Regions from separate parts of the Brevibacillus sp. MS2.2 genome, predicted to be linked through region 2. Evidence: a T-box and tRNA genes for the amino acid it is inferred to sense, from the RefSeq annotation. Region 2 holds a T-box; the other holds one or more tRNA genes.
The links. A T-box is a leader RNA that pairs with one kind of tRNA and senses whether it is charged. The one in region 2 lies ahead of tyrS (tyrosine--tRNA ligase), so its partner is inferred to be a tRNA-Tyr.

Region 1: it encodes a tRNA-Tyr, which carries the amino acid that the T-box ahead of tyrS (tyrosine--tRNA ligase) is inferred to sense. The anticodon was not compared.

What each region holds. Positions count from the first base shown of each region.
Region 1 covers NZ_JABSUZ010000003.1:216,692-232,593, forward strand. The annotation lists gene edeP (edeine non-ribosomal peptide synthetase EdeP) at 1-3,971, opposite strand, end outside; gene edeQ (edeine self-resistance N-acetyltransferase EdeQ) at 4,270-4,707, shown strand; tRNA gene HP568_RS04015 (tRNA-Leu) at 4,874-4,955, opposite strand; tRNA gene HP568_RS04020 (tRNA-Tyr) at 5,001-5,085, opposite strand; gene HP568_RS04025 (hypothetical protein) at 5,178-5,495, opposite strand; gene HP568_RS04030 (thioredoxin family protein) at 5,561-6,127, opposite strand; gene HP568_RS04035 (YycC family protein) at 6,156-6,326, opposite strand; gene HP568_RS04040 (phosphotransferase enzyme family protein) at 6,412-7,443, opposite strand; gene HP568_RS04045 (hypothetical protein) at 7,608-7,805, opposite strand; gene HP568_RS04050 (TlpA family protein disulfide reductase) at 7,977-8,510, opposite strand; gene HP568_RS04055 (cytochrome c biogenesis CcdA family protein) at 8,534-9,244, opposite strand; gene HP568_RS04060 (efflux RND transporter periplasmic adaptor subunit) at 9,567-10,793, opposite strand; gene HP568_RS04065 (efflux RND transporter permease subunit) at 10,822-13,959, opposite strand; gene HP568_RS04070 (MarR family winged helix-turn-helix transcriptional regulator) at 14,084-14,416, opposite strand; gene HP568_RS04075 (sensor histidine kinase) at 14,589-15,824, shown strand; gene HP568_RS04080 (response regulator) at 15,821-15,902, shown strand, end outside.
Region 2 covers NZ_JABSUZ010000027.1:2,522-18,423, forward strand. The annotation lists gene HP568_RS21155 (suppressor of fused domain protein) at 1-142, shown strand, start outside; gene HP568_RS21160 (DUF6138 family protein) at 182-1,846, shown strand; gene HP568_RS29865 (P-loop NTPase family protein) at 2,148-2,333, shown strand; gene HP568_RS29870 (ATP-binding cassette domain-containing protein) at 2,374-2,646, shown strand; gene HP568_RS29875 (P-loop NTPase family protein) at 2,759-2,965, shown strand; T-box leader at 3,041-3,270, shown strand; gene tyrS (tyrosine--tRNA ligase) at 3,327-4,595, shown strand; gene HP568_RS21175 (hypothetical protein) at 4,670-6,853, opposite strand; gene HP568_RS21180 (MarR family winged helix-turn-helix transcriptional regulator) at 6,935-7,351, shown strand; gene HP568_RS21185 (MFS transporter) at 7,355-8,545, shown strand; gene HP568_RS21190 (AI-2E family transporter) at 8,816-9,964, shown strand; gene tycA (tyrocidine non-ribosomal peptide synthetase TycA) at 10,672-13,950, shown strand; gene tycB (tyrocidine non-ribosomal peptide synthetase TycB) at 14,044-15,902, shown strand, end outside.

The DNA.
Region 1 (15,902 bases), on a different contig from region 2:
TCACGCCCGTGCGACTCCATTACCAGCAAGAGGCGCTCCCTTTCAAACACATCACACAATGTCCGTGTAAGTGCTGCAACCAATAGGTCTTGTGGACCCGTGTTGAACATTCGGTTGGCCGTTGTCAACAGTCGCAACGTTATCTCGGCTGGAAGCGTGCGTGTAGATGTAGCGCTGTATTCTACCAAGTCTTCGCCAAAATCGTAATCCGTGGGAAGTTTGTCTTCCGGGATAGAAAACGTGTCCCAATAGGCTCTTTCTTTGATCGCCTGATCCGACTGGTAAAAAGCGGAGACTTCCTTGACCCACGCTTGCATCGAATGTGTTTTATCCGGCAAGATAATTGGCTCATTACGTTTCAGACTGGCCAAGGCGCTCATCAAATCTTCCAGGAGAATCCTCCAGGAAACACCGTCCACAACAAGATGATGGGCAGTCAGAAACAATCGCTGAGGTCGATCGGGACCTAATTCAAAGAGACAACCGGTAAACAGCAATGATTCTTCCAGCTTGAAGCTAACAGCGCAAGCTCTCATCGCCTCAAGCATTCTACTCCCCTGTTCTTCTTGCGGTAAGGAAGAAAGGTCGATGCAAGACACGGACACTCGGTTGGCAAGGTGACGCTCATTGTAAAAGAGCTTCCCGTCTTTTGCAGAGTAATTGAGTCGCAGACAATCGTGATGGTTAACCAGTGCAGACAGACTTGCTTCAAACTCCTCCAGCGTTACTTTTTCCCTGCTTTCCAGGAGCAAGGACTGGTTCCAATGATCAGCATTGCGGAACTGTTGTGACAGAAACCAAGAAACGATGGGAGATGACGGCAACTCGCCAGTACATGGCTCTTGTGAGATCTGTTCCGCTCCCCAGCTCCAGTCACTGCCCGCTTTTAGTTCGGCAATCGTGTCATAAATCAAGATGTCTCTTACCGGAATCTTGATTCCCCGCTGATGCAATCGATAGGAAACCTGAATCGCCTTGATCGAATCCCCCCCTAGTTGGGAAAACGGGTCATGTAGACCAAATGGTGAACGACCAAGCACGTCCTCATACACTTCAACCAATAGCTTGTCAAACTCGTCACGAGGACCGGTTTCATCCTCCGCACCTTTTCGCTCCATGACAGGTTCGGGAAGCTGTTTTCGATCTACCTTGCCATTTGAGGTCAACGGAAACTGCTCAAGCTGCACGATTTGCGAAGGGATCATGTATGCGGGCAATCGACTTGCCAGTTCTTCGCGGAGCTCTTTTTCCCGGAAAAATGTTTCCGTGATCAAGTAAGCACAAAGATACTTTCGCCCCCACGTATCCATGCGATCAATCACCACTGCCTCACGCACAGAAGAATGACCAAGTAGCTGCTGTTCAATTTCCCCCAATTCAATGCGGTAACCATGAATCTTCACCTGATAGTCAGCCCGTCCCAGATACTCCATGACTCCATTTGGCCGATACCGAACCAGATCGCCCGTCTTGTACATCACTTTACCTGGCTGAAACGGATCGGGTAGGAAACGCTCTTGCGTCAATTCCTCGCGGTTAAGATACCCCCGTGCCACACTATCTCCCGAGATGAATAGCTCTCCTGTCGATCCGATCGGGATTGGTTTCCCATATGAATCCAAAATGTAGAGCTGCACGTTACTGATCGGATGTCCTATCGGCACAGAACCCTCGACATCGGTCTTCGGATCGAATTGATAGATCATGCAACCGACTACTGTCTCGGTAGGACCATACTCATTGAGAATTTCGACTTGTCCGTTCCATTTCGCATGAATCGCCTCAGCCAGACTCACCTTCAAGTCCTCGCCGCCCACAATCACTCGCTTTACTGTAGTAGAAGGCAAAGCGATTTCTTGCAGCAAAAACAGATGGGCAGGTGTCAGCTTTACAACATGGGAGCGTCCGTCACTAAAGATGCGAGATAACACAAACTCTGAATCGGAGTGTGGATAGATAACCATCCGATTTCCCTTTACCAACGGGCAAAAAATGGATGTAACCGTCAAATCAAATGCCAGTGAGGAATAAAAAGCAAACGCTTCTTCAGGACAGGAGAGATAGCGGTCTTTCGCCCACCAAATATAGTTGACTAACCCTTGATGAGTAACCATGACCCCCTTCGGATTTCCGGTAGAGCCTGATGTATAAATGACATAGGCCAAATCCTCTGGCTGATTAACCGTTTCCAGGCTTGCCCCATCATTTAGATACAGGGACGAATCGCCAAGCTCCAGGATTTCCTTGGACCACGAAATAACCTCTAGTCGGGAGGTGTGACGAAGCAACAGGTCCGCTCCAGAATCAGACAGCAGGTATTCGATGCGCTGAGATGGGAGTTGAGGGTCAATCGGAAGGTAAGCCCCGCCTGCTTTTAGCACGGCCAACAGCCCGATGATCATCTCTGGCGAATGATCTGCCAGCAGCGCAACAATTACGCCAGGGCCAACTCCACGGTTTCGCAACGACTGAGCGAGTCGATTCACTTGATCATGCAGTTCCTGGAATGTCAGTATGCGCCCCTCTGACTCCAACGCAACCCCCTCTGGCGAGCGCATTACTTGCTCTTCAAACAATTGGACAACCGTCTTCTCGCTGGGATAGGAAGCCAATGTATCGTTCCACGTTTTGAGTTGTAGTGCCAGCTCTTCGTCAGCAAGGAAGTTCAGATTGGACAGCGGGACTTCTGGATTCGAGATCATCTGATTGAGCAGCCTTATGAGATGATCCACAATTCGATCAACATCATTTTCCGTGTACTCGGCGATCTTGTAATCCAATTCCAGCGTCAATCGTTCATCTGTAGCCCATTCCCTAATAATCACTTGGAGCGAATACAACTGGTGACCGTTGTAAAACTCCTCATTCGTCACGGGGTGCCCGCCAAGGGTGAAGGGCAACTGCGTGCTGTAATAATTGACACAAATCTGAAACAAGCTGTCATAGCCATGTTTCTTCAATTCCAACTCTTGAGCCAGCAAATCGTACGGATATTTCTGATGAAAAAAACAGGAAGTGAGTTCCCTGTTGACATATTTGACATAATCGATACCATCCATTTCCATCGGAACTGCCAGACGAAATGGCATGGTGCTTGTGAACATCCCGAAAATTTTGCGCTCCACTTTGCCTGAACGATTTAACAGCGGCGTACCGATCACGATTTCTTCTTGCCTTGTGCAGCGCTGAAGGTACAGACTGACGAGAGCTACAAACAAGGAATTTAGCGAGCATTTCATCTGGTCTGCAAACTGGCGTATTCTTGTCGAATCTTCTCGGTTGAATGCATAGACTTTGCGCTTGCCTTCGGTCGTATCTGTTGCCTTTTGTAATGTCGTGATCACAGGCAAGCTCTGAAACTTGTCCCGCCAGTATCGCTTGTCCTTTTCAAATCTCTCAGACTGAGAATAGGTATGCTCCCTGTCGACAAAAGCTTGATAAGCGTGTTCATCTCCTAGATGAACGGTACCGCCTGCCAACAACGTGTCATAATAGTGAGCAATTTGTTCTGTCATAATGGAGATAGACCAACCATCAGCAATCAAATGGTGAAACTTTACAAAATATCCCGCTTCTTCGTCACTCAGTTGAATCAGACAAAAGTAGAACAGAGGCTCTTGTCCGATCGAAAACGGCTTTGCAAACAAAGCTTGCAGGAATTGTCTGCACCGATCAGGGGCGTTCGGTTCCTGTCTGAAATCAAACACCTGCAAGGGCTCCGGTTCGTACTCTCCAACAAACTGAAGGACTGTTTCTTTCTCCTGATAGTTGAGTCGCAAAGCATCGTTCTTTTGAATGAACAGGTGAATGGCCGCTTCCAGTACATCCAATTTGACCTTACCTTGAACCCGAACCATCCCCCCTAACGTATGGATAGGAAGCTGTGGATGTAATTTTTCCGTATACCAGATACGCTTTTGTGGATGACTTAAAGGATATCCCACCTTCAATTGCTTCTTATCATGGCGCAATGCATATCCCCCCTTTCGGAATTGCGAAGATGTCATCACAATTCATAAATGGTAAAAAGTCTATTTGATTACAAATACTTCCAGTTCCAACTATATAGATGAATCTTCTGTAGTGTCAAATAAATTTTCCATAAAATGTAATTTCTGAAAATTGGATGAATTCCATCTCTTCCTTCCCTTTTTAGCGCTGCATAGAATGGAAAAAAGTTTGTACACACTATTGATTTTGGCTGTCTTTTCACGTAGGATAAAATGTAATATATTGGCAAAAATCCCCTGGAAGGATGAATGTGATTAGATGTCTGTGACACTTCGTGAAGTAACTCTGGAAAACTGGGAAGAGTGTATTGAACTGGAACCTACGCCTGAACAGAGTGAATTTGTTGCCCCGAACCTCTACTCCATCGCCGAAGCAAAGTTTCAAACTACATTTGTCCCTTTGGCCATCTACCACGATGACACGATGGTTGGCTTTGTCATGTACGGGCTAGACCCCGACGATGGAAACTACTGGATTTACAGACTCTTAATTGATGCAAAGTATCAACGGCAAGGCTACGGACGTGCTGCGATTTCGCAAGTCATTGATATCCTGAAAGCAAAAGAAGATTGTCAAAAAATTGTCATTGGTTATGCCCCCGCCAATGTCGCAGCCGAGAACCTTTACGCTTCACTCGGATTTCAAAAAAATGGCATGGTCCTGTTTGGCGAGACGATTGCTGAATTGAACTTTTAAGCTAGCTAGTTCTTTCCCCAAAAATGAAACAGCGGCGACCTAAGACCTGAAAATCAAGTCTTAGAATCGCCGCTATTTGAATTGTTTTTTGTTTTTCCGTAAATGAAAAAGCACACCTTCCATGCGTCTGTAAACATCATGGTTAGTGTGCATTCGTTTTTTGATATGGTGCCGGTGAAGGGACTTGAACCCCCACGGTTTCCCTCACGATTTTGAGTCGCGCGCGTCTGCCATTCCGCCACACCGGCATGTGAAACTATGAATAAAATAGCACATCATCGATAGAAAATCAATGGTGGGGAGAGACGGATTCGAACCGCCGAACCCGGAGGGAGCAGATTTACAGTCTGCCGTGTTTAGCCACTTCACTATCTCCCCACAATATGTGCTGTCTATCTTCTGCGTCTACTCTCTTCAACCAGAAGCGACATTTATTAATCTACCATGAACTTTGTTTGACGTCAATATATTTATTTAGATTGACTCTCTTTTTTCTCCAAGATCTCCTGTGCCCACTCGTGAAAGACGCGTAGTGCTTCGTCCACTTCTTGAAATGTTTCTTCTCCCTCACAGGAGTACTCCGGGAAGTCTAGTATGCGGTTTTTGCGAATCTTCACTTGGTCTTCTTCGCATTTTATCTCCAAGAAGTAGGGAACGGCTTCATCGATCCCATAACTATTTTCTAAAAACTCGTAGGTACGTACCCACTCCAGAATTCGAACTTCCGATGCTTTTAAGCGAAGCACCTGCTCCAAGGACATAATGGTTTCATTCCCGTAGTAATACATGTTATTCAGCCCTTCTGCATGAAAATGGACGGAGCCGTGACTCCGCCCTGTAATTGATGGATAGATTAGATCGAGGAAAGCATCTCTCTCAGTTCTTTGACAATCACTTGCTGGTAGCCAGTACCTTCTCCATACTGTTCGAGCATTTCGGCACGTACCACTTTGATCTTTTCTTCATAATCTGGTGCGTTTCGGTCCAGGTTTTGCTGTTTAAACGCCGTCATAACAGCTTGGACATGCTTCGGTCGTGGTCCCCATTTTGCCAGAACATGTCCACCCGTGTCCGCGAAAATAACAATTGGGATCGCCCGACCGCCCATTGTGAGAAACTCACCCATGAGATCGAGGTGTTCTTCCATTACCATAATTTCCACTGGCATGTCTGTTTCTTTCAAGGCATGCAAGATGACTGGCAAGTTGCGAACGACATCGCCACACCATTCCGCAGCCAAAATCAAGCATCTGAGGTCATCACGATGCTGGAGAGAGGCAAAAAACGCACGGTCTTGTTCATCCTCCCATGAAAATGCATCCGACCAGTTTTGGTATGTATCCTGATTTTTTGTCATGCTTTCCACGAACGCTTGTGGCTTGAGCCCCGTACGGAATTTATGTGCTACGTTTGCCCCCATCTTTTTCTCCTCCTCGTGTGTAATGTATCTAGTCTTGCTTTTCAGACTCTCGCTCACTTTCTTCTTTCTCTTGCTTTGCCAACTCCATCATTTTTTGTAACAAAATATGCTGCGGCATGTGCATGAGGCGCTCTAAAGGTACTTGAAGAGCTTCGGCCAGCTTGACAGCCGTATCAGGTGATATCTGTAACGGACGCATGTATTTCCACTCCTTCCGTTTGCTTTCATCAGTCCCTCCAGTATAATACACGACTCTTAAACCTGCCAGCTTGGTATCTCGAGGCTCATTCGTTATCCCTGCCAACCACAACGGTGGCCTGCTGATAATCCGGGAAAAGCATATCCAATAGACCTTGTTCTAGCTTGTGCCAAAGGCGGAATCGCTCTGGAACGAGCCTGGTCCAAGTCATCGCAATCTGTTCCCAATGGTCCATACGACGGTTGTGCTTGACGAGCCAACTATCTAAAAAATTCGTTGACGCCAAATGTCCGTAGCAGAGCTTCGCCAGCACCGCTTGCCATTCTGATTTTGGTAGTGGATGATGAGCCTGATACCCTTCACAGAACGCAAGAATCCCTTCGTACTGAAGTGCTGACAAGTGAAGCCCTGAAACCAGATCTTTTGCCCAATACCCTTCCCTTCCGGCACCATCTGTCCAGTCTACGAGTGCAGCCACCTCGCCATTTGGATGAAAAATGAGCTGTTCGACCCAATACGAATGAAAGCATCTACCTCGGAGCGAGGGTACTGGCAAACGGGAAACGTATTCATGGCTCACTGTCTCCAACAAGGAAATTTGCTGCTCAAGTATTTCACGTACGTATCCCGGAAATGCTCCCTGCTCTTTCTGATACTGACTCCATAACTCTCGGCAATCTGCAATCGCTTTGGAAGGCGAAAGCATGGGAACGTCCTCAAAGGGGGGAAGAGGATCAAATTGGCGATGAAAATGGGCTAACAGCTCCCCCATTGCCTTTGCTTCACGAAGTGGCAATTCTCCTGGATGATAGCTACGCCCGTCGATCCATTCATTTACTTGGTACGTCTCTCCCTGATCGTGGGCAAGCCATTCCTGATGATGAGGGAGAAGCAAACGCGGTGCAGGAAAACCTTTCTCTCGTAGTTCTTGGCTGAGTGCTAGACCAATAAGCATCTCCTCATAACGAGTTTGCAAGCGCCATTTGGCATAAAACCGTTTTACATAATATCGTTGACTGCTTGTCCAAACGGAAAAGCTTTCTTCCCACAAGCCATATGCAATGCGCTCGATACGCTTAACATCTAATTGATAATGTTTTTTTAAAGCTACTCTCACCTGATCCGTAGACGATTCCCCCTCCGCTTTCTTCTGTACAGGTCTCACTTCTACATGTAACTCCGCTTTTCCTCGCTTTTCACGCCAAAAAAGATAGTCCCTCTTGAATGAAAGTAAAGGGACTATCTCCTGTGAACGGGACACTTGCACTGGAAAAGGAGAAACTATGGCTTTTGCTTTGTGAGGATGCATGGTACACCAAAGCCGATCGCGCCGGGCTGGGACATCTGTTCTAGATATGCCAACCCTCGTGCACATTGCTGCTTGCATACGTGACATGTATGAGACGTTACGATTTTCAGCTGTACTTGATTGGGGTGCTGTCGCGTGTTCTTTTTCTTAATCTTTTTGCCTTTGGCCATCCGTTCTCCTCCCTTTGCCCTGGATCACTCCAGTCTATGAAGAAGAACACCCCCGCTCTTTAGGCAAGCATACAAAATCAAGATATCCACCTGTAAAATGGGCCTTGTCAAACGTGTCAACAAATAGAAAAAGCCGCCGGAGATTTCTCTCCAAGCGACGATAAGCCTTCCCTATGGATTTGGACTTAACAACTGGCGCAGTTCCAGCTCCAGTGTAGGGGCATCCACCATGCCGATTATCTTCTTTCGTACGATCCCATTTGCGTCAATCAAGTAAGTAGTTGGGAATGCCATCACCTTGTAACGGTTTGACACGGTTCCAGCTACGTCCATCGGTATTGGAAATGTCAGCTTGTAGTTGGTGACGAAGGCCATAGCTGCTTCCGGGCTATCATTGCTCGTGACGTTCACGCCATACAAATCAACCTGTCCGCCGTATTTTTCGTAGACTTTCTGTAAATCAGGCGCCTCCAGCTTGCATGGTCCACACCAGGAAGCCCAAAAGTTCAAGACCAATGGTTTCGTCCTTTTTCCTTCTACCTTGTACGTCTGCTGGTCCAATCCTGTTAGTGTAAAATGAGGAGCTGCAAAGCCAACTTCCGGTTTTTGAACCTCTGCTACGATTGCGGCCGTTTCTTGAGGCTTTTCCCAAACAGCAAGTCCGACCCCCACTAATACGAGTACCGCGAGCAACAGCTTTTTCATTTTGTCACCTCTGCCCTACTGAGTTAGAATCCCGTAAAGCCTCCGTACATTTGAATGAGAACACGTGTAATATCCGTCAGTTTATCTGTATACAGAAGGATACCGAACAAGATCATAATGGCTCCTCCGATTTTCATAAACAGGTCGGAATACTTCACAATCGCGTTCACTTTACTGATGAAGAACGTCATGACAAAAAATGGAATGGCGAAACCGAGTGTATACGCCAATGTGTAAGCCAAGGCGCTTGATGGATTGGAAACGCCCATGACGATAATGCCAGAAAGAATCGGTCCCACACAAGGTGTCCATCCAGCTGCATACGTCATTCCCACCAGTATGGACCCAGTATACCCCAATGGTCTCGATTTTAAATCGATTTTAAAAGAGCGCATCATCCAATCCATTTTAAACACACCAAGCATAACCAAACCAATAACAGCAAGCAAAATACCGCCCAGTTGACGAATTAAGTCCTGTTGGTCGGTGAACAAGCTTCCGATCCAAGATGTAGACAGCCCGAGCGCAATGAAAATGATCGAAAACCCGACAATGAAGAAAAAGGTATGCAAGAACGCTTGCTTGCGAAAAACTGCTCTCCCTTTCTTCACTTCATCTACCGTAACCCCAGTTATGTAAGACAAAAAGGACGGGTAAAGCGGCAGGCAGCAAGGGGAAATAAACGAGAGAAAACCTGCTGCAAAAGCCAAAAACACAGTAATATCGCCAGTCATATGTACCTCCGGTGGGTATTTTATCCACTATCTTCTCATTGTATCGAATCTTTTCCCCCTTCAAAAGTAGCAATGACACTTTGTCTTAAATCCGTGACAATTTACTTTACATAATATTTATTATGTCTTAAAACTCGCCCTAAAATATTACAATTGGATGAATAAATCTGATCCACGTTAGAAAATAAATCAGATTTGTGACAAATGTGATTACCTTCAGGTGTGATTTTGCTATAGGTTTCAAACTGCACAGGATAACGAATACTTCCATTGTACACAAAAAAGAGGCGGATGCACTCCGCCCCTTCTTCGATACTCTTTTTTACTGAATCGTGACTTTACCGCCATCTTGAAGCAGTGTTTGCCCTTTTACCACGATCTTATCGCCGGCAGACAAGCCTGTCAAAATTTCGATCTGATCACTGGAGGATTTGCCTGTAGTGACCTCGACTTGTTTTGCAATGTCACCTTCCAGCTTGAATACATACTGCTTACCGTCGCGATCAAAGACCGCACCGCGCGTTACAACGATCGATTTTGCTCCACTTTCCCCAACCGATGGGAAGGTTACATTTACAACCATATCGGACTTCAGCTCATTGGATGGGTTTGGAATCGTAATCTCTACTGGATATGCCTTGAGTTGGGTATCCATTACTGGACTCATTGCCGTTACTTTGGCATCAATCGTTTTTCCTGTCGATTGTACGTTTACTTTTACGGTTGTTCCTACTTTTATTTTTGTGATATCTGCTTCTGACAGATTCGCTTTTACCAGAAGTGGGTTCGTGTTCACAACAACCACAACCGGCTGCTGACCTGCCATTTGACCAACTGCGCCGTTTACGCTGGAAATATATCCGTTGATCGGAGACGTCACAGTCGCATTCGCTAATTGCTCACGAGCGTTCTGCAAGCTTACTTGCGCTTGCTGTACAGAAGCTTCGGAAACTTGCACACTCGTTTTTTGCCCAGCAGATTGCAATGCCTGCTGCGCGTTATCGTAAGAGGTCTGTGCCGTTGTCAGTTGGGAGTTTGCCTGTTCCATCTGCTGAGCGGAAATTGCTCCTTGTGAAAAGAGCTGTTGCATCCGCTGCTGGTTTACTTTTGCATCCTGGAGCGCGGTTTCTGCCTGCTTCAGGCTATTTTTCGCTTGAACCAAGCCTTGATCAGAGCTGCTGCCCGCTTGGTTTAAGCTCGCTTTTGATACGTTGTAGGCTGCTTCTGCTTGTTTAACACCGTTCACCAGATCTTTTTCATCGAGCTTGAACAAGACTTGACCTTTTGTTACGTATTGGCCCAGTTTCACTGGCAGGGAAGAAATTTTCCCACCCACTTTCGGGGAGACTTGCACTTCCTCACTCGGCGCCAGCTTTGCCGTGAGACCAGAATCTGATACCACTGTGCCCGTTGCAACAGTTTCCACCTGTACAGGGGTTGCCGCTTCCACCGTTTCCGTAGGCGGTGTTTCCGCTTGCGGGCTGGAGCACCCTGCCACTAGCGAGATGGCTAGCAATGCCAAAATGACGGGTTTTTTACTTAGTTTCATGTATGTCCCTCCTCTTCCCACAAACGTCTTACGATTCCAAAGCGGGATTAATTTTCTTTTGTTTCTTTGCTAATTTCTTTTCGAGTTTCAACTGGCGCTTCAAGCGTCTCTTTTTCCCTAGATCATCAAACCAGGAAGCAACGACAGGAACCAGAACCAGGGTAATCAGTGTAGAGAAACCGAGACCGAAAATAACCGTTACGGCCATTGGTGCATTCGTCTCAGAGCCGGCGCCGCCAGAGAATGCGAGCGGTCCAATCGCCAGAATGGTGGTAAGTGTCGTCATCAAAATCGGACGAAGACGAATCGGGCCAGCATGCAGGATCGCATCATACAGCTCCATACCTTTTGCACGCAATTGGTTCACATAGTCGATCAATACAATCGCGTTGTTCACGACCAGACCGATCAACAAAATGTACCCGATCAAAACCCCAACGCTGATTGTTGTACCTGTCGCCAATAGTCCAAGCAGAACGCCTGTAACGGTCGGTGGCACGGAGAACATGATGATAAATGGAGTGTATAACGATTCAAACTGCGCTGCCATTACCATATAAAGCAACACGACTGATAGAACAATCGCTAGAGCAAGGCTACTGAATGATTCCATCATTTCTTCACTTTGCCCGCCAAAATCTACTTTGTAGCCATCCGGGAGATTCAGCTTCGAGATTTTCTCTTGCACTTCCCTTGTTACAGAGCTCAGGTCACGCCCTGCCAAATCACTCGTTACTTGAACTTCACGGCTTGAGTTGGCACGGTTAATCGATACAGGCACATCTACCTTATTGATAGTCGCAACCGAGGTCAATGCGATCTGTGCCCCACCTGGAGCGGAAATTCGCATATTGTTCAAGAAGTTGATATCTTCCTGAAACTCTTTCGGCAGCTTGAGGTTAACGTCAATCTCATCATCACCCGTGCGATAGTACGTTACCGTTTGACCTTGGAAGGAGGTGCGAACACTGGAGAGAATTTGTCCAGTCGTCAATCCGTACAAGCTCGCTTTCTCCGCATCGATCTTCACTTCCAGCTCTTGTCTTGATTCTTCCAAGCTGGTTGTTACGTTACTCGTACCAGGTACCTTCTCAATTTCACCTTTAATAATACCACTAATGTCTTTCAATACGTCCAGATCATCCCCGCTAACTTTCAGTTGAATTGGGGAACCTGTAGACATACCGGATGGTGCGCTTACCTTAATTTCAGGTCCAGCAATATGCTTCAGCTTTTCCTGGAGATCCATCACAACTTCATTGGAGGAACGTGTGCGCTGATCGAGATCTACCAGCATCAGGCTGATCGTTCCCTGATTGGATGACAATGTGCTCGCTATCGGTGATGCATTGCTACCAACCGAAGTCGCTACAATTTTCTTCTCTGGAACCGTGTTGACAATTTCTTCAACTTGTCTGGTTACTTTTTCTGTTTCAGCCAGAACGGTACCATTTGGCATTTTGATGGAGATGTTTACTTGACCTTGGTCCATGGCCGGGATAAACTCTGCCCCGATCAATGGAGTCAATGCAAGAGAGCCTACCATCATGACAACCGAAGATATCATGACTGTTTTACGATGGCCCAATGACCATTTTAACAATCTTTGGTAGCCTTTTTCTACTTTGCTAAATCCAATGTTGAACCAAGTAACCGGATTGATTCCACGATAGTTCTCATGATGCGTATGCGACGGAATTTTGTTCAAAATTCTCGAACTCAGCATCGGCACGAGCAAAATCGAGAATACAAGCGCCGCAATATGTGAGTAAACAACCGTCAATGCAAGAGGTCCAAACAACTCAGAAGCAATACCTTCTGTGAGGGCAATCGGCAAGAATACGCAAATTTGCGCCAAAGCCGAAGCCATAACTGCCGTACCTACTTCCTTGGAACCATCCAAGGCTGCTTCCATCATGCCTTTTCCCTGTTCTCGATGACGGAAAACATTCTCGAGCATAACAACCGCAAAGTCAATCAACGATCCCAATCCCAGTGTCAAACCGGAGAGGGAAATCAGGTTGATCGTCTGTCCAGTCATGTACATCAGCAAGAACGTAGCAACGATCGATACGGGAAGAACGATGACCGCAATTACCATGGATCGCAAGCTGCCCAGGAAGAAGAACAGCAAGATCATACCGATACCGCCACCCAACAGGGCATGTTCAGCGGTGGTGTAAACGGAATCCTTAATGTAGACGGATGTATCCAGAGTCGTAATGATTTCTACGCCTTCTGGCAGCTCGCTTTTGATTTTCTCCAGCTCAGCTTTTACATCATCTGCTACCTCAATGGTGTTTCCGCCAGAAGCTTTTGTCACTTTAATACCCAAGCTAGGTGTTCCATTTACGTAACTCATTTGCGTTATATCTTGATGCGTGTCTTTTACTTCGGCAATATCACTGAGCCTGATGGAGTTTCCTCCGACAGAGATTGGTGTCAGCGCGATTTGTTCGATATCGGCAAACTCACCTTGTACACGGATGTTGAGCTTGGCGTCACCCTCGCGTACCGCTCCACCGGAACCTGACAAGTTGCTGCTCTGTAGAGCTTGCTGAACTTGATCAAGTGACAGTCCATACGCCGCTAGTTTGGCTGGGTCAACTGTTACATCGATGATACGGCTTTGTCCGCCGCTGATGGAAGCAGATGCGACCCCATCAATACGCTCCAGGCGTGACTGGATCATATTCTCTGCCATCTTTTTCAATTTGTTGATATCTTGCTCACCCGTCACCGCAAATTCAATGATCGGTGTACTGTTCGGGTCAATGCGCAGTACACGGGGCGCTCTGGCTGAGTCAGGCAAAGAGCCACGAACCTGATCTACCTTCTCCCGCATGTCGAGAGTCGCCTGATCAAGGTCTGTCCCCCAGTTAAACATGAGGATAACCTGTGAAGCTCCTTCCATCGATACCGATTGTATACTATCTAAATCGGATACCGTTGCAAGTGCGTCCTCAATCGGTTTCGTTACTAGTTTTTCTACCTCACTCGGAGATCCGCCGTCAACGGATGTAACCACGACAGCAACCGGGAAGTTAAGATCCGGCATGAGATCAATCGACAAGCGAGGCAGTGAAACGAAACCAAAAATCATCATGGCCAGAGTCAACATAATCATGGTGACCGGGCGTTTAATCGATAGTTCAGAAAGATTCAATCCACTCACCTCTTCTTTATATATCTGCTAATTTTTTGTGAGTAATAGTTCGTATAACGAAATGAATAAGGTGAACCTCGAGTCAACATTTCGTTCAACGAAATATCAAGGGATGAAACCATTTTTAGACGGTTTGTGAATTTCCCCATTTCACATCTCGCTGTTGGTATACACGCTCTGTCAGTGACACCCACACAACTCGTCGATCTGATTGGTCTCGGAACCTGCGTACCAGGTTTTCCTGCTCCAACCGGTTAATGAGACCGGAAGTTGTGCTGTATGAAAGACCGACAGTCTTACTTATGTCCCCCATTGTTTTTGGCCCGTTTCCAAGCTGCTCCAGAATCAAGACCTGTTGCCAAGTTACATCGCTTGTATCCAGCTCTTGCTCAGAAATCGTGGTAAACAAAACACTGGCTTCTTGCAGGAGTTTTGCCAACTGAATCAGTTCTTTCATGAGAACCTCCCTTGCCATCCTTACTTAACCACTTCAACCCATAACTAAACGTTTATTTCCCAAAAATAATTCTACTGAAATGTATATGTAGTGAAGTCTACCCAGGGGTAGATTTCTGACAGGGATTTATCTATCTGGAGATAGACGACAACGCATGCTAGAATGAAGTTAAGTGATTATCCGGCAGAGAAAGAAGGACTTCTCATTGTTGAAGATAATGATGAAAGCCATACAAAAACGATTATTAATCATGTGGTTTTCCATCTTAATTGTATTAGCTTTGCTTCCTGATTCCTTTAAAAGGGAAACTCCGTTGCAATTTTCCCTTACCATTGTACTATTTATTTGTTACCTTGTGGTATTTTGGACTTCCAAGAAAAAATGGAAGCCTTTCCAATTCGAATTCGTGACAGTCGTGCTTGGAATTGTCTCGTTACTAAAGTCCCTCATCTTGGGTGGAGAGGGCTTCGGCTTGATGCTCCCACTCGCTGTTTTTATCGGTTTTCACATTCATGGTCGCCGTGCGTTGGCTTATGCTACTTTTTTTGGTACGTGCAGTACGCTTTTTTTATATTTTGAAGAAAACCTGAAATTCACGCACATCATCTCTTATATCCTTACGTATGTGGGTTGCTATATCGGCGCACGTGGCTATCGGATTCAGACAGAAGCATACGAAACCAACCAACAGCACCTAGAGCAGCTACAAAAAGCACATTCAGAGTTACAAGAGGCGCACTTACAACTTCAAGAAGCAGCACTTCATTCCCTTCAAGTAGCCGTTCTGGAGGAACGAACGAGAATTGCCCGTGATATTCACGATGCATTGGGCCATAGTTTGACTTCACTCATTGTCCAGCTACATGCCTTGAAATATATGTTGCAGGATGGACCTGACAACGCACAAGAAGCCGTCCGCAACATGCTCGGAGTTGCCAAGCAAAGTCTGGAGGATATTCGCACGTCTGTCCATACATTGGCCCTGGATAAAACCTCCTTGGGACTTACGCCTCTGCGGGCTCTCTTGTCGCAGGCTCAAAAGCATACGGGAATTAAAATGGAGCTCATATGCTCCGATCTGGACATTCCGCTCTCTCAAGAAATGACGATAACGTTTTATCGAATTTTGCAAGAAGCGATTACCAATTCCCTACGTCATTCTGACGCGAAAGAAATCCTCGTCATCATTGAACAAAAGAAGGACATCCTGTTGTTGTCCATTCGAGACGATGGAAGCATCACGAGCGACCAAAAAATCAAACCTGGCTTTGGCCTAACTGGCATATCTGAACGAATTCAATTATTGAACGGAACTCTCGCCTATCGCATTCGAGAGCCTCACGGATTCCAACTCGATTTCAGCTTTCCGATTCGCCAGTCTGAACCAGAAAGGAGCATGCGAACATGACCGGTAAACAAAAAGAAGGAGCCATTCGCGTGGTCCTAGTAGATGACCAAACGATGATTCGCCAAGGTTTGGGTTATG
Region 2 (15,902 bases):
TGCGACAACGATTGCGCTAACCAAGCAGTTGCTTCCAAAGGAAAGCAGCTTTGAGATCCCTTCCCTGAAAGGAATTGCCATCAACATTGTGAAAACCAATATTACCGATAGCGAGGGCAATGTCGTCAAGGTCATCGGTTAAGGCGACAGCGCTGTTTTTGGCGAGGAGGAGAGTCAGTCAATGCATCAGGCAGCAGAAGCATTTCTAAACGAAGTATGGACTTCCATCCAAGAAATTTACCAAAAAGAGAACCAGCGGATCAAAGAGATCAAAGACTGGAGTCTTCTGCAGGCGGGGGTCAAAGACTACCTGAGAGTGGCGTGGAGAAAAGGAAAACCTAATTGGGCCAATGGCAAAATCCACGTGGATGTCCACGAACCTTTCAGTTGGAGTGACGACTCGTACAAATACGAGGCGGGCTCTTATATTGAGGAGCTTACAGAGGAAATGCTCATGAATGAGTTTTTCCCAGCACTGTGTGATCGAATGGAATCCCTGTTCCATTCCACCGACTATGATTCTCACTTTTTTAATTACCACTTCGAGCTTGTTTTCGAATTCGAGTGGAAACAATCGGTGCAATGCCATGCTCGCCATTTCATAAACGAGCGAAAACGCGAGAGTCTAAAACAAGCACTGGATCAATTTATCGAGACAAAAATGAAAGCGGAGCTTCCTGTACGTCCGAAAGAAAGAGACGATTTTTTCTTCGCCCATTGTCTCGTCAATCCCGATCTGATGGAACAGAAGCAAGAGGTAATCGAACCGCTCATCCAGCGTCTTAGTGAAAAGCTGCGCTCCAATAAAGAACGCAGTGATTCGTGGACATACCACTCTACTTTGGCTTTAAAAGGCTGGGCGAATGAGCGTTTTTTAGTCAAATTTTTCGATCGTACCGGGCATTATGGAATGGATTGGGCTTTGAAACCTGAGCAGGAACGTCAGGAACTGAAAACGGAGGAGCTGGACTTTTTCCTGTACGTCGCTCTCGCAATAGGTAACAAGGAGCCGGACACCCGCAAGAAGTTCCTGGACCTCGCTGTTCAGCTTGGCTCCAAGCAGGCTGCGGACTACGTAAAACGGGGCAGTGGTCGCTTTGAAAACGAGTATAAAAGCAGTCTGATTCAAGCAAATGCCAATGATGTTTTGCAAGCGATCGACATCCGGATTGTATCTGAGGAAGAAGCGGCCTACGGTGAAGCCATCGATTTTATCAACGGCCTTTTGCGTGAAGGCTTTCCCAAAGGGTACAAGCTCAAGCTGAAAAGCAGCGAAAAGCACTACCTGCCAGTAAAAAAGCTGGCGAAGTCAGGTCTCCACCAGTTTTTTGGCAATGCGTCCCGATATCCTGGCTTATACCCGAAAATCGCAGAATATGCCGAGCTTGCGATGGAGGAGTTTGCGTGGTACGGGGATGTAGAGCCTAGTGAGAAATCCGTCATGCCTGGTACCTATGCGGTATTGGCTCTCGGCTTGTCTAGCAACGAATATTTTCCACTCTTTTGTCGCTATATGGAGCTGGTCGACACGGAGCATCAGTCTGCCCAGGACGATTTTGCCATGGCTTTTATGGAGGCGCATGGTATAACCGCAGAGAATATGCCGGTACTCGTCTCACTGGTGCTTGGCAGTAGCGACTCGGCGAAGCCTTTGAAAAATATCACCCTCGATCGTACCGAACTGGTGGATGCACTCATAGAGGAGCTTGCAGCAATGGAAGATTACCATCGGGAAACTGTTATTTATCGTCTTTTTGGAGGGAATAAGAAGCTCGCACAGGCGGTAAAAAAGGAATCTGCCCCCCTCAAAGACAAGCTTGCACAAGTGCTGGCCTTGGTCGAATAGCTGCTTCATTTACATTATGTAGAAGGCCATGCTATATTGAAGGCAACTATGTGGAACGGAGGGTGAATCATTTGCGCAACTGTTTATTTATTGGAAAAGCCAATCCTATCATAAATAAACAAGAAGCCAAATTCACCCGTAAATGTATATCCTGAATCCCTGTATGGTCTATTTTTCATATAGCGATTTCTAGTACGAGAGCAAGATGCTTCTGTTTATTGGACAGAAGCATCTTTTTTTGTTGTCAAAAAAGGGGGTAATACAGATGAACAAAGAGTAAACGACGAGAAACGAATATGGCATGGGTTTTCTTGCACAGGAGCTATCTAACGAAGAAAAACAAATGACCATCGCCGACTTTTTTGCCGAAAATCATTGGAGCAAAGAACTTGTGACAGCGATGGATGATCTCGGTATTCATGAATTGGATTCAGATAAAAAGATGGGTGTTCTATCCGGTGGTGAGCGTTTAAATACCGTTTTTTAAGTCTGTTGGCAAAGAAACCCGATTTGATTCTGCGGTACATGTGCCTGGCAGTAAACAAATCCTCGACTTTTCATTGGAAGTACTGCAAATAACGAACAAACAGCTATCGAAACAGATTCATCTATCGATCAAGGGGCCGGAAAAAGTCGTGATTATTGGGGAAAATGGGATCGGAAAAACAACGTTGTTGAAAAAGATCATGGATGAGCTAGTCCAGCACTCGTCCTTACAGATCGGGTACATGCCCCAAAACTATGAAGACCGGCTGGCTTCGACAAAAACACGCTTGAATACTTGGAAACAACAGGAATGAAAGATGCGATTACAAAAGCGTATACACATTTAGACAGTATGAAATTGACAAAAGAGGAGATGCATCAACCCATTAAAACTTGTCTGGGGGATAAAAAGCGAAATTGCTCCTAGTGAAAATGATTTTGGATCAGTGCGAAATATTGATACTGGATGAACCGACCCGACACTTCAGTCCGTTGACGACTCCTGTTCTGTGCCGCGCCTTAACGGCTTTTGACGGTGTGATTATCAGTATTTCGCATGATCGAAGGTATTTACATGAAGTCGCAACAACTGTTTATGAACTCACCTCCGACGGTCTCACGAAAATAAAATAAGGGATCGTAGCGGAATCATTGCAACATGGTTGACATTGCTATTTGAATTCAATATACTGACTTTAATTTCATATGAAACATACGTTGAAAGAGCCCAGTAGCAGCTTATTCCCTGTCCTAGAAAGCCGGGGGTTGATGGAACCCGGTACACAATAAGCAAGCGAATTACACTCTGGAGTATCTCGGGTAATGCCGAGCGGAATCGCGAACGATAACTCGCTACGAGTGGCATGAATGGCCTGCGCTAACGCTGGGTTCCATTGGTGCAAGATGGGTGGTAACACGGTTATTCAATCGTCCCTATGTCTACAATAGACAAGGGGCGATTTTTTGTTTTTACCATAGGAGATTGAAGGAGTGTATGGCAGTGAATATTATCGACGAACTCGAATGGCGCGAAGCCATCAATCAGCAAACAGATGCAGAAGGGCTGCGAGAATTAACGAATGAAAAAGCAGTCTCGCTATATTGTGGTGTTGATCCAACAGGTGACAGCATGCATATCGGTCACTTGATTCCTTTCATGGTACTGAAACGCTTCCAGCTCGCTGGTCATCGTCCGGTCATTTTGATCGGTGGTGCAACAGGTACGATCGGCGATCCGAGCGGACGTCAATCTGAGCGCTCTTTGCAAACACTGGAACAAATTCAGGAGAACGTAGAAGCGCTCACCGCACAAATGAAGAAGCTGTTCGTAACAGAAGGCGACAACCAAATCCGTTTGGTGAACAACTATGACTGGACACACAAAATCAATGTCATTGAATTTTTGCGAGATTACGGTAAAAACTTCAGCATCAATACGATGCTTGCCAAGGATGTTGTGTCGAGCAGACTGGAAAGCGGCATCTCGTTTACGGAGTTTTCCTATCAAATTCTGCAATCGCTGGATTACCTGCATCTGTACAAACATGAAGATGTTCAACTGCAAATCGGCGGTTCCGACCAATGGGGCAACATCACAAGCGGTCTTGATCTGATCCGCAAAAAAGAAGGACCAGAAGCGAAAGCATTCGGTCTCACCATTCCTCTGATGCTGAAGGCAGATGGTACGAAATTCGGGAAGACAGCAGGAGGAGCCATCTGGCTTGATCCAAACAAAACAACACCATTCGAATTCTACCAATTCTGGGCGAATACGGATGACCGCGATGTTGTGAAATACTTGAAATACTTTACGTTCCTCTCGAAAGAGCAAATTGAAGAGCTGGCTGAAAAAGTACTGACTGAGCCACATAAACGCGAGGCTCAAAAAGCTCTGGCTGAGGAAATGACGAGATTTGTGCACGGCGAGGAATTGCTGGAGCAGGCGAAGCGCATTACAGCAGCTTTGTTTACTGGTGATATTAAATCGCTGTCGGCAGATGAGATCGAGCAAGGCTTCAAAGAAATGCCGACGTTCGAATCAACCCTCGAAACGAAGAACATTGTCGATTGGCTCGTCGAGGTCGGCATTGAGCCATCCAAGCGTCAAGCACGTGAGGATATTACAAAAGGCGCTATCTCCATGAATGGCGAGCGCGTTACCGATCTGGAACTGGAAGTAACGCCAAGTCTCGCTATCGGAGGTCGCTTCATCATTATCCGCAAAGGCAAGAAAAACTACAGCTTGGTAAAATTGTCCCAATAGATAAAGGAATAAGAAGCTTCCCTGGAAACATGAAGGGAAGCTTTTTGTATTTGTGAGCATTGATTTTCCTTTTATTACGGGAGTGCAACACTATCCATTTTGTTCGCAGCAATAACCGCAACTGCATTCGGCTCCAGATCGAACCAAAAAATAAGATCGCCATCCGCTTTCTTCTGCGACGGCTTCAACCCGTTCACATAGACTTCTGAAGCTTTTGTCGCCATGGAAAGACCAGAAATCTTGCGCATGCCATCATTGTGTAGAACAACAGAGCCATTTGGTGCATATTCCATTCTGACTTGAGAGAGGCCGAGCCAATAATCCATGATTTCACGTACCGTCGTCAAATGCAATCTGCCTTGATCCCGCAGCGCGCCCATCCGCTTCAACAAGCGGTCAAAATCGGGATGAATGATCCAGTTCCCTTTGGCATCTCGAATGACAAATTTCCCGCCTTGCTTTTTGGCCGGAACTCTTGCCAAGTAGGTATGGTTAATAAAAACCCCACGATTTTGAATGAGCTGCTGGAGATTTTGCTCCCGATACAGATACAGCGTATCTTCCGGAATGGTGGCAGCCGACCATGAAAAAAACGAACCAGTCACTGTCGGATGCGACCAATAGAGAGGGGTGCGCAGGGCGTCGCCTTTCTGAGTTTGGTACAGATCAAGGCCATTATTCGGATTGGCGATATCTTCTGAGCTGTAGTGCCAAAAATACGAGGTGCCAAATTTTCCCCACTGATGCGCCAAGTAATTCGCAGTTTGGTTGTCGAGCCCGTTAAACGCAAAGCTGGTCTTCAAATACCCATGGTCAATCCAGGTCCTGCTTTGGAAGTGATCTTTCATTACTTGCAACGCATCTTCCGTCGTTTTTTGATAGTGCCTGATTTCGTAAGGATAGAGGGTGTGCAGACCAATATCATCACCGTTCCGATACAGATCATCCAGAAACTGCAAAAATTCAGGACTTTGCGCAATGGCGATATTGACAGGTGATTTCGCTTGAAAATACGGATTGGAGTAAAATACGCTTTTCGTAACTGGAATCCGGTGTTTGACAAAACCGCCTGTCGCTTGTGCTGACGATGTAATCTTCTCGGAACCGAAATAAACAGCCCGATTCGTTTGCAGCGTCTGCTCGTCAGCATGCTCTGTCCATACATGTGTCGCCAAATAGCCAGAAGGCTGACTCATAAATCGCGGCATGAGCTTCGGTTGATACCCAACTACCAACGAGAATGAATTCGTCCGTTCATCGTTTGCACGATATTCAGAAGAGTGGCGGACTTTTCCGACTTGATTCGTAGAGCCTTGCTGTACGTATCTGTGATCGTTCATGTGATCCAGATTGACGATCAGCTGTTTTTGCGTTGTATTCAATTCAAGTGACGACACGTTGGGAGCATGGTACAAAAAAGCTGCTTGCTTCCCTTGACCGAATTTCGCACCTTGGTGATCCAGCCAGTAAGATGCTTGGAATGATTGTGTGTCCACTTTCCGGTTTTTGCGGTATACCTCTGTTACTTTTGGCTTGAATTGCAGGGCGAATGCCTCTCGAAAAACCTTTGCCACTTGCTTGTAGCTGGTTTTTACGGTGACATCGATGGCAGGGCTATTTTTTTGCAATTCATATTGTGTTGAAACCACTGAAATCGGAGTATGACCTGTGACAATGATTGTGTTACCAGTAGCGGTCTCCTGTTGTTCCACCTTAACATCATCCCATTTGCGAACCCAGTAACTGCCCCGTTTGATAAAAATGTTCCGGTCGATGACTTTCGTCGTAGCAGGAGAGAAATAGACATCATTTCCACGGACGGCAGTTACTTTTGCCTGATGGACAAGCGGAGCATTCATTCTGCCGCCAAACGATTCGGAGCGAATTTCGATGGCCGCACCTGGTTGAAAGGGTGGACTTTGATCCAACGTTATTTGATTGGAGCCTTTCGGAAGGGAAGGGGTCATCGCATTATAGATAGTGCCATATTCGGCTTGGTACTGAATAGAAGAGAGGATTTCATTTTTCGCCAGATCGGTAATACGGATATTGCCTGCCTCATCCCAGCTAAAAACATAATACAGATTTTGAAAGGAGGATTCCTTCGCAAGTGTAGGTATTGGAAAATAAAGGACTAAAAAAAGCAAGAATAAGAAGGAAAGTGCGAAAAACCTTTTTACCACCATGATTTTCTCCTTTTGAATGATGATATAGGTTAGACGAATGTGCACGGAAAAAGCCACAAGGTAACCCACCATGATTTAGACCTTCTCAAACAGCAAGAAAAGAGATATAATTAATTAAATTAATTAACTAATACAAAGTACAAAGGAGCTAACATGTACCCGTTCTTTTCAAAAGTCGCATTCACACATCGTATGTACAATAACCAATTGCAAGAGGAGTTACTTCCATTCGGTATATCCGTCACACAATGGGCGTTAATTCGTTATCTGAAAAATAACGGTTCTGCTACTTTTAGCGACGTCGCCGATTATTGGCAAGTAGAGAAGCCGGCTATTACACCTATTGCGCAAAAATTAGCTGCGCGTGAAATCATTTTGATCTCATCTGGATCAGACAAACGGCAAAAAATTATGTATTTGTCAGAGAAAGGTGAAGCGCTACATAAGACGATTATGGAAGCGACTGATCCGTTCCTGGAAGAAATATTGGAGGGCATCTCACCAGAAGAAAGAGACGCAGCAGCCACCGTACTAGAAAAAATAATCATGAACCTAAAGAGAAGAGGGTAAGCAGTGAATAAGGATAGGCTTTGGACGAAAGAGTTCGTTATTGTTTCTTTCATCAATTTTCTTTTGACACTTATGTTTTTCTTACTCATGGTTACGATTGCTTCGTATGCCAAAACAGAATTTCACGCTTCAACCAGTTCAGCCGGATTAGTATCCAGTATCTTTATCATTGGTGCTTTGATTGGCCGCCTACTCACTGGTAGAGCCATTAGTCATATTGGTACGAAAAAAACGCTTTGGATTGGGTTAGCATTTTTTGCTGTCACCTCGTTGCTTTACTTTTTTGCTGTCCATATCAGTTTGCTACTGGTAAATCGATTGCTGCAAGGGATTGCCGTTGGTATTGCAAGTACAGCAACAGGAACCATTATTGCTCAAATCTTGCCAGCGTCACGCAAGGGTGAGGGGATTGGCTATTACAGTTTAAGTGCGATTTTAGCCACCGCGATTGGTCCTTTTCTCGGCATGATCTTATTACGGCTTGAAAATGGTTTCACCTGGATCTTTACGATGAATGTTGTGTTTTCCCTGATTTGTTTGCTGTTTTATGCCATGGCAAAAATCAATGTTCCGCTTCCTTCCTCAAGTGTGAAAGAGGAAACAAAAGGTTCTCTGCTTTCGAAATTCATCGAGCCGAAAGCCTTGCCGATTTCATTCATCGCCTTATTAATCGGCTTCAGCTATTCGGGTGTCTTGTCATTTCTATCGTTTTATGCGGAAGAAATTAATCTCACCTCCGCTTCCAGTTATTTCTTCCTGGTGTATGCCATTGTCATTATCCTCTCTCGACCATTCTCAGGAAAGCTAATGGACGCAAGAGGGGCGAACATCGTGACATACCCCAGCCTGGTGATATTTGCTGTCGGGATGCTTTTATTCAGTCAAGCCTCCACTTCATGGATGCTGCTGCTATCTGCTGCATTGATTGGAGTAGGTTACGGAAACTTTAACTCCATTGCCCAAACCGTAGCAGTGAAGGTGACAGATCCGCATCGCTTTGGATTAGCAACCTCTACGTACTATATTTTGTACGATCTAGGATTAGGAATCGGGCCCTATCTGCTCGGATTTATCGTACCGCATACGGGATATCGTACGATTTTCGTCGGGATGGTTGCCTTCATCCTTTTCAGTATCCCGCTTTATCACTGGCTACACGGAAAACGCGATCGGGAATTGATGCGTACTGCCTAACTCATCCAAGTAAAAAAGGAGGAGTCAGGCCCCCTATAAAAGATAGGCAGGCTGCCCTTAGTCGGTAGCCTGTTATCTTTTTCAGCAGTGTTTTTGATATAGGATTATGGAAAGTTCGAGGGAAGTTTTAGTGAAAGTGGAAAAATGATAACAGACGGTTGAAAAACATAGTATACTTTTGAGTGGACATAGTAATGGAAAAGTTTATGAACAAGTTTATGAACAAACCGCTCAACTTAGAACTCACAAAGGTTAGGAGTCAGCTAGAAAATGATGGAGAAAGTACACTGGCGAGATATAAAGAAGTACATAATGATCGCGACTTACACCGTATTGCTGTTTGCTGTGGTCTGGAATTTCCCTTCTGTAAAGTCATTTATCTATGAAATATTTGACTTATTAGATCCTGTGATTTATGGGATCGCCATTGCTTACATCTTGAACATTTTAATGAGATTTTATGAAGAAAGACTTTTCTCGCCTCTTAACCGCAGTAACAATCGAATCTGGTCAAAAGTAAGACGTCCTTTTTCGATCCTGTTAACTTTGGCGACTGTCCTGGTATTTTTTACATTTCTTATGTGGTTTATTGTCCCTCAGCTTCTCACGAGTATTTCCATGCTTGCCGCAAGTATTCCGAATGACATGCAATCGTTAAAGGCTTTCGTTGATGGTTTTGCAGAGAGGTTTAACTTGTCCGGCGATTTATGGAATACACTTATGGAGAAGTGGAATGAAATTGTAAATAAGTTAGGCCATTTTTTCCTGACTTCCATCCCTGTATTACTGACGTACACGAAAATGTTTACCGTTAGCTTTATCGATGTCATCATGGGGCTGATGTTGTCCGTCTATTTGCTCCTCTATAAGGAAAAGCTGACGCTCATTGCGAAAAAACTCGTTTATGCCTATTCGTCAAAAGCAAAGGCGGATCGAGCTGTAGAAATTGGACAAATCACAAACCGCGCATTTAGTGGCTTTATCTCAGGCCAGCTAACAGAGGCGCTCATTCTTGGCGGGCTTTGTTTTGTAGGGATGTGGGCATTTAATATGCCGTATGCACTACTTGTGAGTGTGATCATTGGCGTAACGAGCATCATTCCGATTTTTGGTGCTTATATCGGGACGATTCCGAGTGCCTTTATTATTTTAATGATCGATCCAGTGAAGGCTATTTGGTTCATTGTCTTTATTCTTGTCTTGCAGCAAATTGAAGGTAATTTTATCTATCCAAGAGTGGTAGGGAATTCAATCGGATTGGATGGCTTATGGGTGATCGCAGCCTTATTGGTTGGGGGAGCATTGTTCGGGTTGATGGGAATGCTGCTTGGAATCCCTGCTTTTGCCGTCGTATATACGCTTGTCAGAACCACGACGAACAAGCGACTGAAGGACAAGAATATCTTCCTGAAAGAATAGGTGTCCACCGTTTCGATTCCACAATGAAGTCGTAAATCAAAAGGCTCACACTTTCGAATGAAACCAGAAAGTGTGAGCCTTTTTTGTAGAGATTGAAGAAGGGTTTGGGTAAAAAGTAACACAATTAACAAAAAATCCCTATTTTTTAACTGATTTCCAAAACACTCTCTGTTATAATGAATAACAGTTTCTCGAACAGGTGCATATGAATACGTTATTCTGCTGGATTGTAAGGAGGTGTGCAGGCCAGCACATTTGTTTTCAGGTAATGTATTTTTTCCGTTCGAAATGGTCGGGAATCATGTCCTGAATCCATTAGGCTAGAGTATCAGTGCACATGCTTTGACCAAGATATGGAAGGTGACTTTTGTCCTGAAAACCGCTTTGAGTAAACAGGGAATTATTCCCATTGTGAAAAAATGTAAAATCGCGGAAAATTTGTAGGTGAAAATTGGTTCATGACCATAGTAATATGAAATTGGGTAATACTTACAAAAAAGATACAAAAACCCACATATTTTGTTACATTTGCCCATTATATTAAATGGTGTTGATGAGGAATTTCCAATGTGAGCCATTCGTCACTGAGGCTTCATCTTCAGAGTTAGCAGACCATTTCCTTGTAGTGTCGTTTACTTGTTTGGCCATCACATTGTATTGTCACACTTCATGATAGACAAAAGTTTGCCAATTATCGGAGGGGACATATGTTAGCAAATCAGGCCAATCTTATCGACTTGGAGTGGGAAAAAGAACAGGTAGCCTTGTTTAATGATACAAAGGCTGAATATCCACAGGATAAGTCGATTCATCAGTTGTTCGAGGAACAGGCAGAAGCTGTGCCACACCGAGTTGCCATCGTTTATGAAAATGAGCGCTTGACCTACCAAGAGCTCAACCGAAAAGCCAACCAATTGGCAAGAGCCCTGATTGAAAAAGGGATTACAAGAGATAGCATTGTCGGTGTGATGATGGAGAAATCCATTGAAACTGTGACAGCTATTCTTGCCATCCTCAAGGCTGGCGGAGCGTATGTTCCTATCGATATCGAATATCCCCGAGATCGGATTCAATATATCCTGCAAGACAGTCAAACGAAAATCGTCATCACTCAGAAAAAAGTCAGCCAACTTGTTTATGACGTCGGATACCGTGGACCTGTAGTCGTACTTGAGGAAGAACAGCTGGATTCTCGCGCAGATTCCAATCTTCACTTGCCAAGCAAACCTACTGACATGGCGTATGTCATCTACACTTCAGGTACAACCGGCAAGCCGAAAGGAACCATGCTGGAGCATAAAGGGATCGCTAATTTGCAATCATTCTTTCAAAATGCGTTCGGTGTAACACCTGCAGACAGGATTGGACAGTTTGCCAGCATGTCTTTTGATGCATCGGTATGGGAAATGTTCATGGCTTTACTAACCGGTGCCAGCCTCTACGTCCTTTCGAAACAGACGATTCATGATTTCATCAGTTTTGAAAACTATTTGAATGAAAATGAATTGACCATCATCACGTTGCCACCCACATATTTGACTCACCTCAACCCAGATCATATTACTTCACTTCGCATCATGATTACGGCAGGTTCTGCTGCCAACTTCCCTTTAGTAAATAGATGGAAAAACAAAGTCCGATACGTGAATGCATACGGACCTACGGAAACAAGCATTTGCGCGACGATTTGGGAGGCACCTTCCAATGTGCTCGTCAACCAAACGATCCCAATCGGCAAACCGATTCAAAATACGTCCGCGTATATTGTCAATGAAGAGCTTCAATTACAGCCAATTGGCAGTGAAGGCGAATTATGCATAGGTGGAGTAGGCTTAGCCAGAGGATATTGGAATCGCCCGGATTTGACCGCAGAAAAATTTGTAGATAATCCGTTCGTACCAGGAGAGAAGATGTACAGGACAGGAGATCTGGCCAAATGGTTGCCGAATGGAGAAATCGAGTTTCTCGGCAGAATCGACCATCAGGTGAAAATCAGGGGTCATCGGATTGAGTTAGGAGAAATCGAGTCCGTTTTGCTGAAACATGAACAAATAAAAGAGGCAGTGGTAATCGCTAGAGAAGACCAACACGCTCAACCCTATTTGTGCGCTTATTTTATTTCGCCAGAGGAAGTAACACCTGCGCAGATCAGAGAATTTGCCGCTCAAAAGCTTCCTGCGTACATGCTCCCTTCGTATTTCGTGAAGCTGGATAAAATGCCGCTTACGCCGAATGACAAAATTGATCGCAAAGCATTGCCAGAACCCGATGTTGCTGCTGAGACAAATCCTGCATACGAACCTCCCAGAAATCAGACAGAATCGATTCTCGCAACCGTGTGGCAAGAGGTATTGGGAATTGAGAAAATTGGGATTCGCGACAATTTTTACTCACTCGGTGGGGATTCCATTCAAGCGATCCAGGTCGCTGCTCGTTTGCATGCCTATCAACTAAAGCTAGACACGAAAGATTTGCTGAATTACCCGACGATTTCGCAGGTTGCTCTCTATGTTAAAAATACGACGAGGAGAAGCGAGCAGGGAATCATCGAAGGCCCTGTTACCTTAACGCCCATTCAACAATGGTTCTTTGAAAAGAACTTTACGAATATGTTCCATTGGAATCAATCGTATGTATTGTATCGCGAACAGGGATTTGATCCTGAAGCCATCCAACAGGCCTTGGATAAAATTCTTTCACATCATGACGCACTACGCATGGTCTATCGGAACGAGAATGGGAGAATCGTACAACAAAATCGTGGGTTGGATAGCGAATTATACCATTTCCTTCAATATGATCTGACCTCGCATTCGGATGTCCAGCAAGCAATCGAAGAAGAGACAAAACGATTGCATGGCAGCATGAATTTACAAGAGGGACAGTTGGTGAAGGCAGCCTTGTTCCACACGCTCCAAGGCGATCATTTGTTTTTGGCCATCCATCATTTAGTCATGGATGGAATCTCTTGGCGCATTCTGTTTGAGGATCTAGCAACTGCATACAGTCAGGTACTAGGAGGAAAAGAAATCGTTCTCCCAGAAAAAACGGATTCTTTTAAAAATTGGGCAGTGTGGTTGAACGAGTATGCGAATAGTGATGAGTTGATGAGCGAAATCCCGTATTGGGAGAATCTTGAATCAGGAGCTAGGAATGCTTCCCTTCCGAAGGACTATGAAACGGTGGGCTGCAAACAGAAGAGTATCCGCAACATACAGGTCGGATTGCTAGCAGAGGAAACCGAACAATTGTTGAAGCAGGCAAATTCTGCTTATCAAACAGAAATCAATGATTTGTTACTGGCAGCGTTGGGGCTGGCCGTTGCAGAGTGGAGCGGGCTTGACCAAATCGTGATTAATCTGGAAGGGCACGGGCGCGAGGATGTGATCGAACACGCTAACGTGACAAGAACAATCGGATGGTTTACCTCCCAATATCCAGTTTTACTAGATTTGAGTCAAATGAATCATTTACCTGACCATATCAAATGCACGAAAGAAAACCTGAGGAAGATCCCCAATAAAGGCATTGGCTATGAAATTTTAAAATATATGACAGAACCGGAAAAACGGCATTCCTTGTCCTTTTCCTTGCAACCCGAAGTGACGTTTAACTACTTGGGTCAATTTGACGCAGGCCTTAACAACGAAATGTTTAGCCGATCTCCGTATAGTTCAGGCAACACGCTCGGTGCGGATGGGAAGAACAATCTGAGTCCCGATTCGGAGATTTATACCGCCTTGAATATTACAGGAAGAATTGAAGGTGGAGAGCTTCTCATCACGTTTACTTACAGCGAGGAGCAGTTTAAAGAAGAGTCCATTCATCAACTGAGTGAGGACTATCAAAAACATCTCCGGGCGATCATTACACATTGCTTGCAGAAAAAAGAAGTCGAGCGGACACCCAGTGACTTTAGTCTAAAAGGACTTCAGATGGAAGAAATGGACGACATCTTCGAATTATTGGCCAATACGCTTAAATAAATAAGCAGTTGCTACTATTTTTGGGGTTAAACATGTTCTTGTCTTACATTTTTATGTAAATATAACAAATAATGTCGATATCGAGGTGCCGGAATGAGTGTTTTTAGCAAAGAACAAGTACAAGATATGTATTTATTGACGCCCATGCAAGAGGGAATGTTATTTCACGCCTTGCTAGACGAAGAACATAACTCTCATCTTGTACAGATGTCCATTTCGATTCAGGGCAATCTTGATGTTGGTTTGTTTACCGATAGCTTGCATGTACTGGTAGAGAGATATGATGTGTTCCGCACGTTGTTTCTCTATGAAAAATTAAAACAGCCTTTGCAGGTTGTCTTGAAGGAACGGCCCATTCCCATCCTATTTTGCGATTTAACTGCATACGACGAGCAAGAAAAGCAGCAGCGCTACACACAGTACAAAAGGAATGACCAAGAGAAAACCTTTCATCTAGCGAAAGATTCGTTGATGAGAGTGGCTATTTTCCAAATGACGGAGAGCGAATACCAAATCATCTGGAGTTTTCATCACATACTCATGGACGGTTGGTGCTTTAGCATTATTTTTGATGACTTGCTTTCCGTCTACTTATCCTTAAAGAATGGGGCACCGATTTCGCTTGATCCGGTGCAGCCATACAGCCAATTTATTCGTTGGCTGGAAAAGCAAGATAAAGAGGCTGCTCGCGCATATTGGAGAGACTATCTGGAACAATTTGAACAGCAAACTTCCTTGCCGAAATTTGGGAAGTCTTCTAGCAAAGCCTTTCTACCAGCGCAATATCGTTTTGCGCTGGACCGTATGCTGACGCAGCAGCTTTCTGCGATCGCAAGTCAAAATCAAGTGACATTGCCGACGGTGATTCAAACCTTATGGGGGATTCTCCTCCAATCCTATAACGCTACGAATGATGTACTATTCGGCTCTGTTGTATCCGGGCGACCAACTGAAATCGTTGGAATCGACAAAATGGTTGGGTTGTTCATCAATACCATTCCATTCCGCATTCAAGCGAAAAACGATCAAACCTTTGCCGACTTGATACAGGATGTGCACCAAAGAACACTGCAATCCCAGTCCTATGAGCATGTACCTTTGTACGATATTCAAAACGATTCTGTATTGAAGCAAGATTTGATCGATCACCTGATGGTCATCGAAAACTATCCGTTAGTCGAGGCCTTGCAGAAAAAAGTAGCGACACAGCAAGTAGGCTTTACCATTTCCGATGTCGAGATGTTTGAGCCTACCAATTATGACATGACCGTCATGGTAATGCCCAAAGAAGAGATTGCGATGCGGTTTGATTATAATGCTGCTGTTTTCGACGAAGCTTTTATCCAAAAAATGGCTGGACATCTCAAGCAGATTGCGGTTTGCGTGGCAAACCATCCGAAGATCACCATTCAGCAGGTTACTTTGCTGACAGAAACTGAAAAACAAGAGCTAATGGCCAGAAACGTTGATACTTCCGTTGCCTATCCAACGAAAACCATGCACGAGCTCTTCATGGAACAGGTGGATAGGACACCTGAGCAGGTAGCTGTCGTATTCGGAGAACAGCAGTTGACGTATCGGGAGCTAGATGAAAAGTCCAATCAGCTCGCCAGATTTTTGAGAAGAAAAGGCATTGCAGCAGACAGTCTGGTTGGTACGATGATGGATCGTTCGATTGAGATGATTGTCGGAATTCTTGGGGTTTTGAAAGCCGGTGGTGCGTTTGTACCGATTGATCCGGAGCTGCCAGAAGAACGAATTGCCTACATGCTCGAGCATAGCGGGATTCAATTGGTAGTGACCCAGCAGCATCTACTAGAGAAAGTCTCTGCTTCTACTGAAAAAATAGATATCAGCGCTCCAGCCATCTGGGAAGAGAGCCATGCGTCTGTGGAAACGATCAATCAACCAGATGACTTGTTTTATATCATCTACACGTCCGGAACGACAGG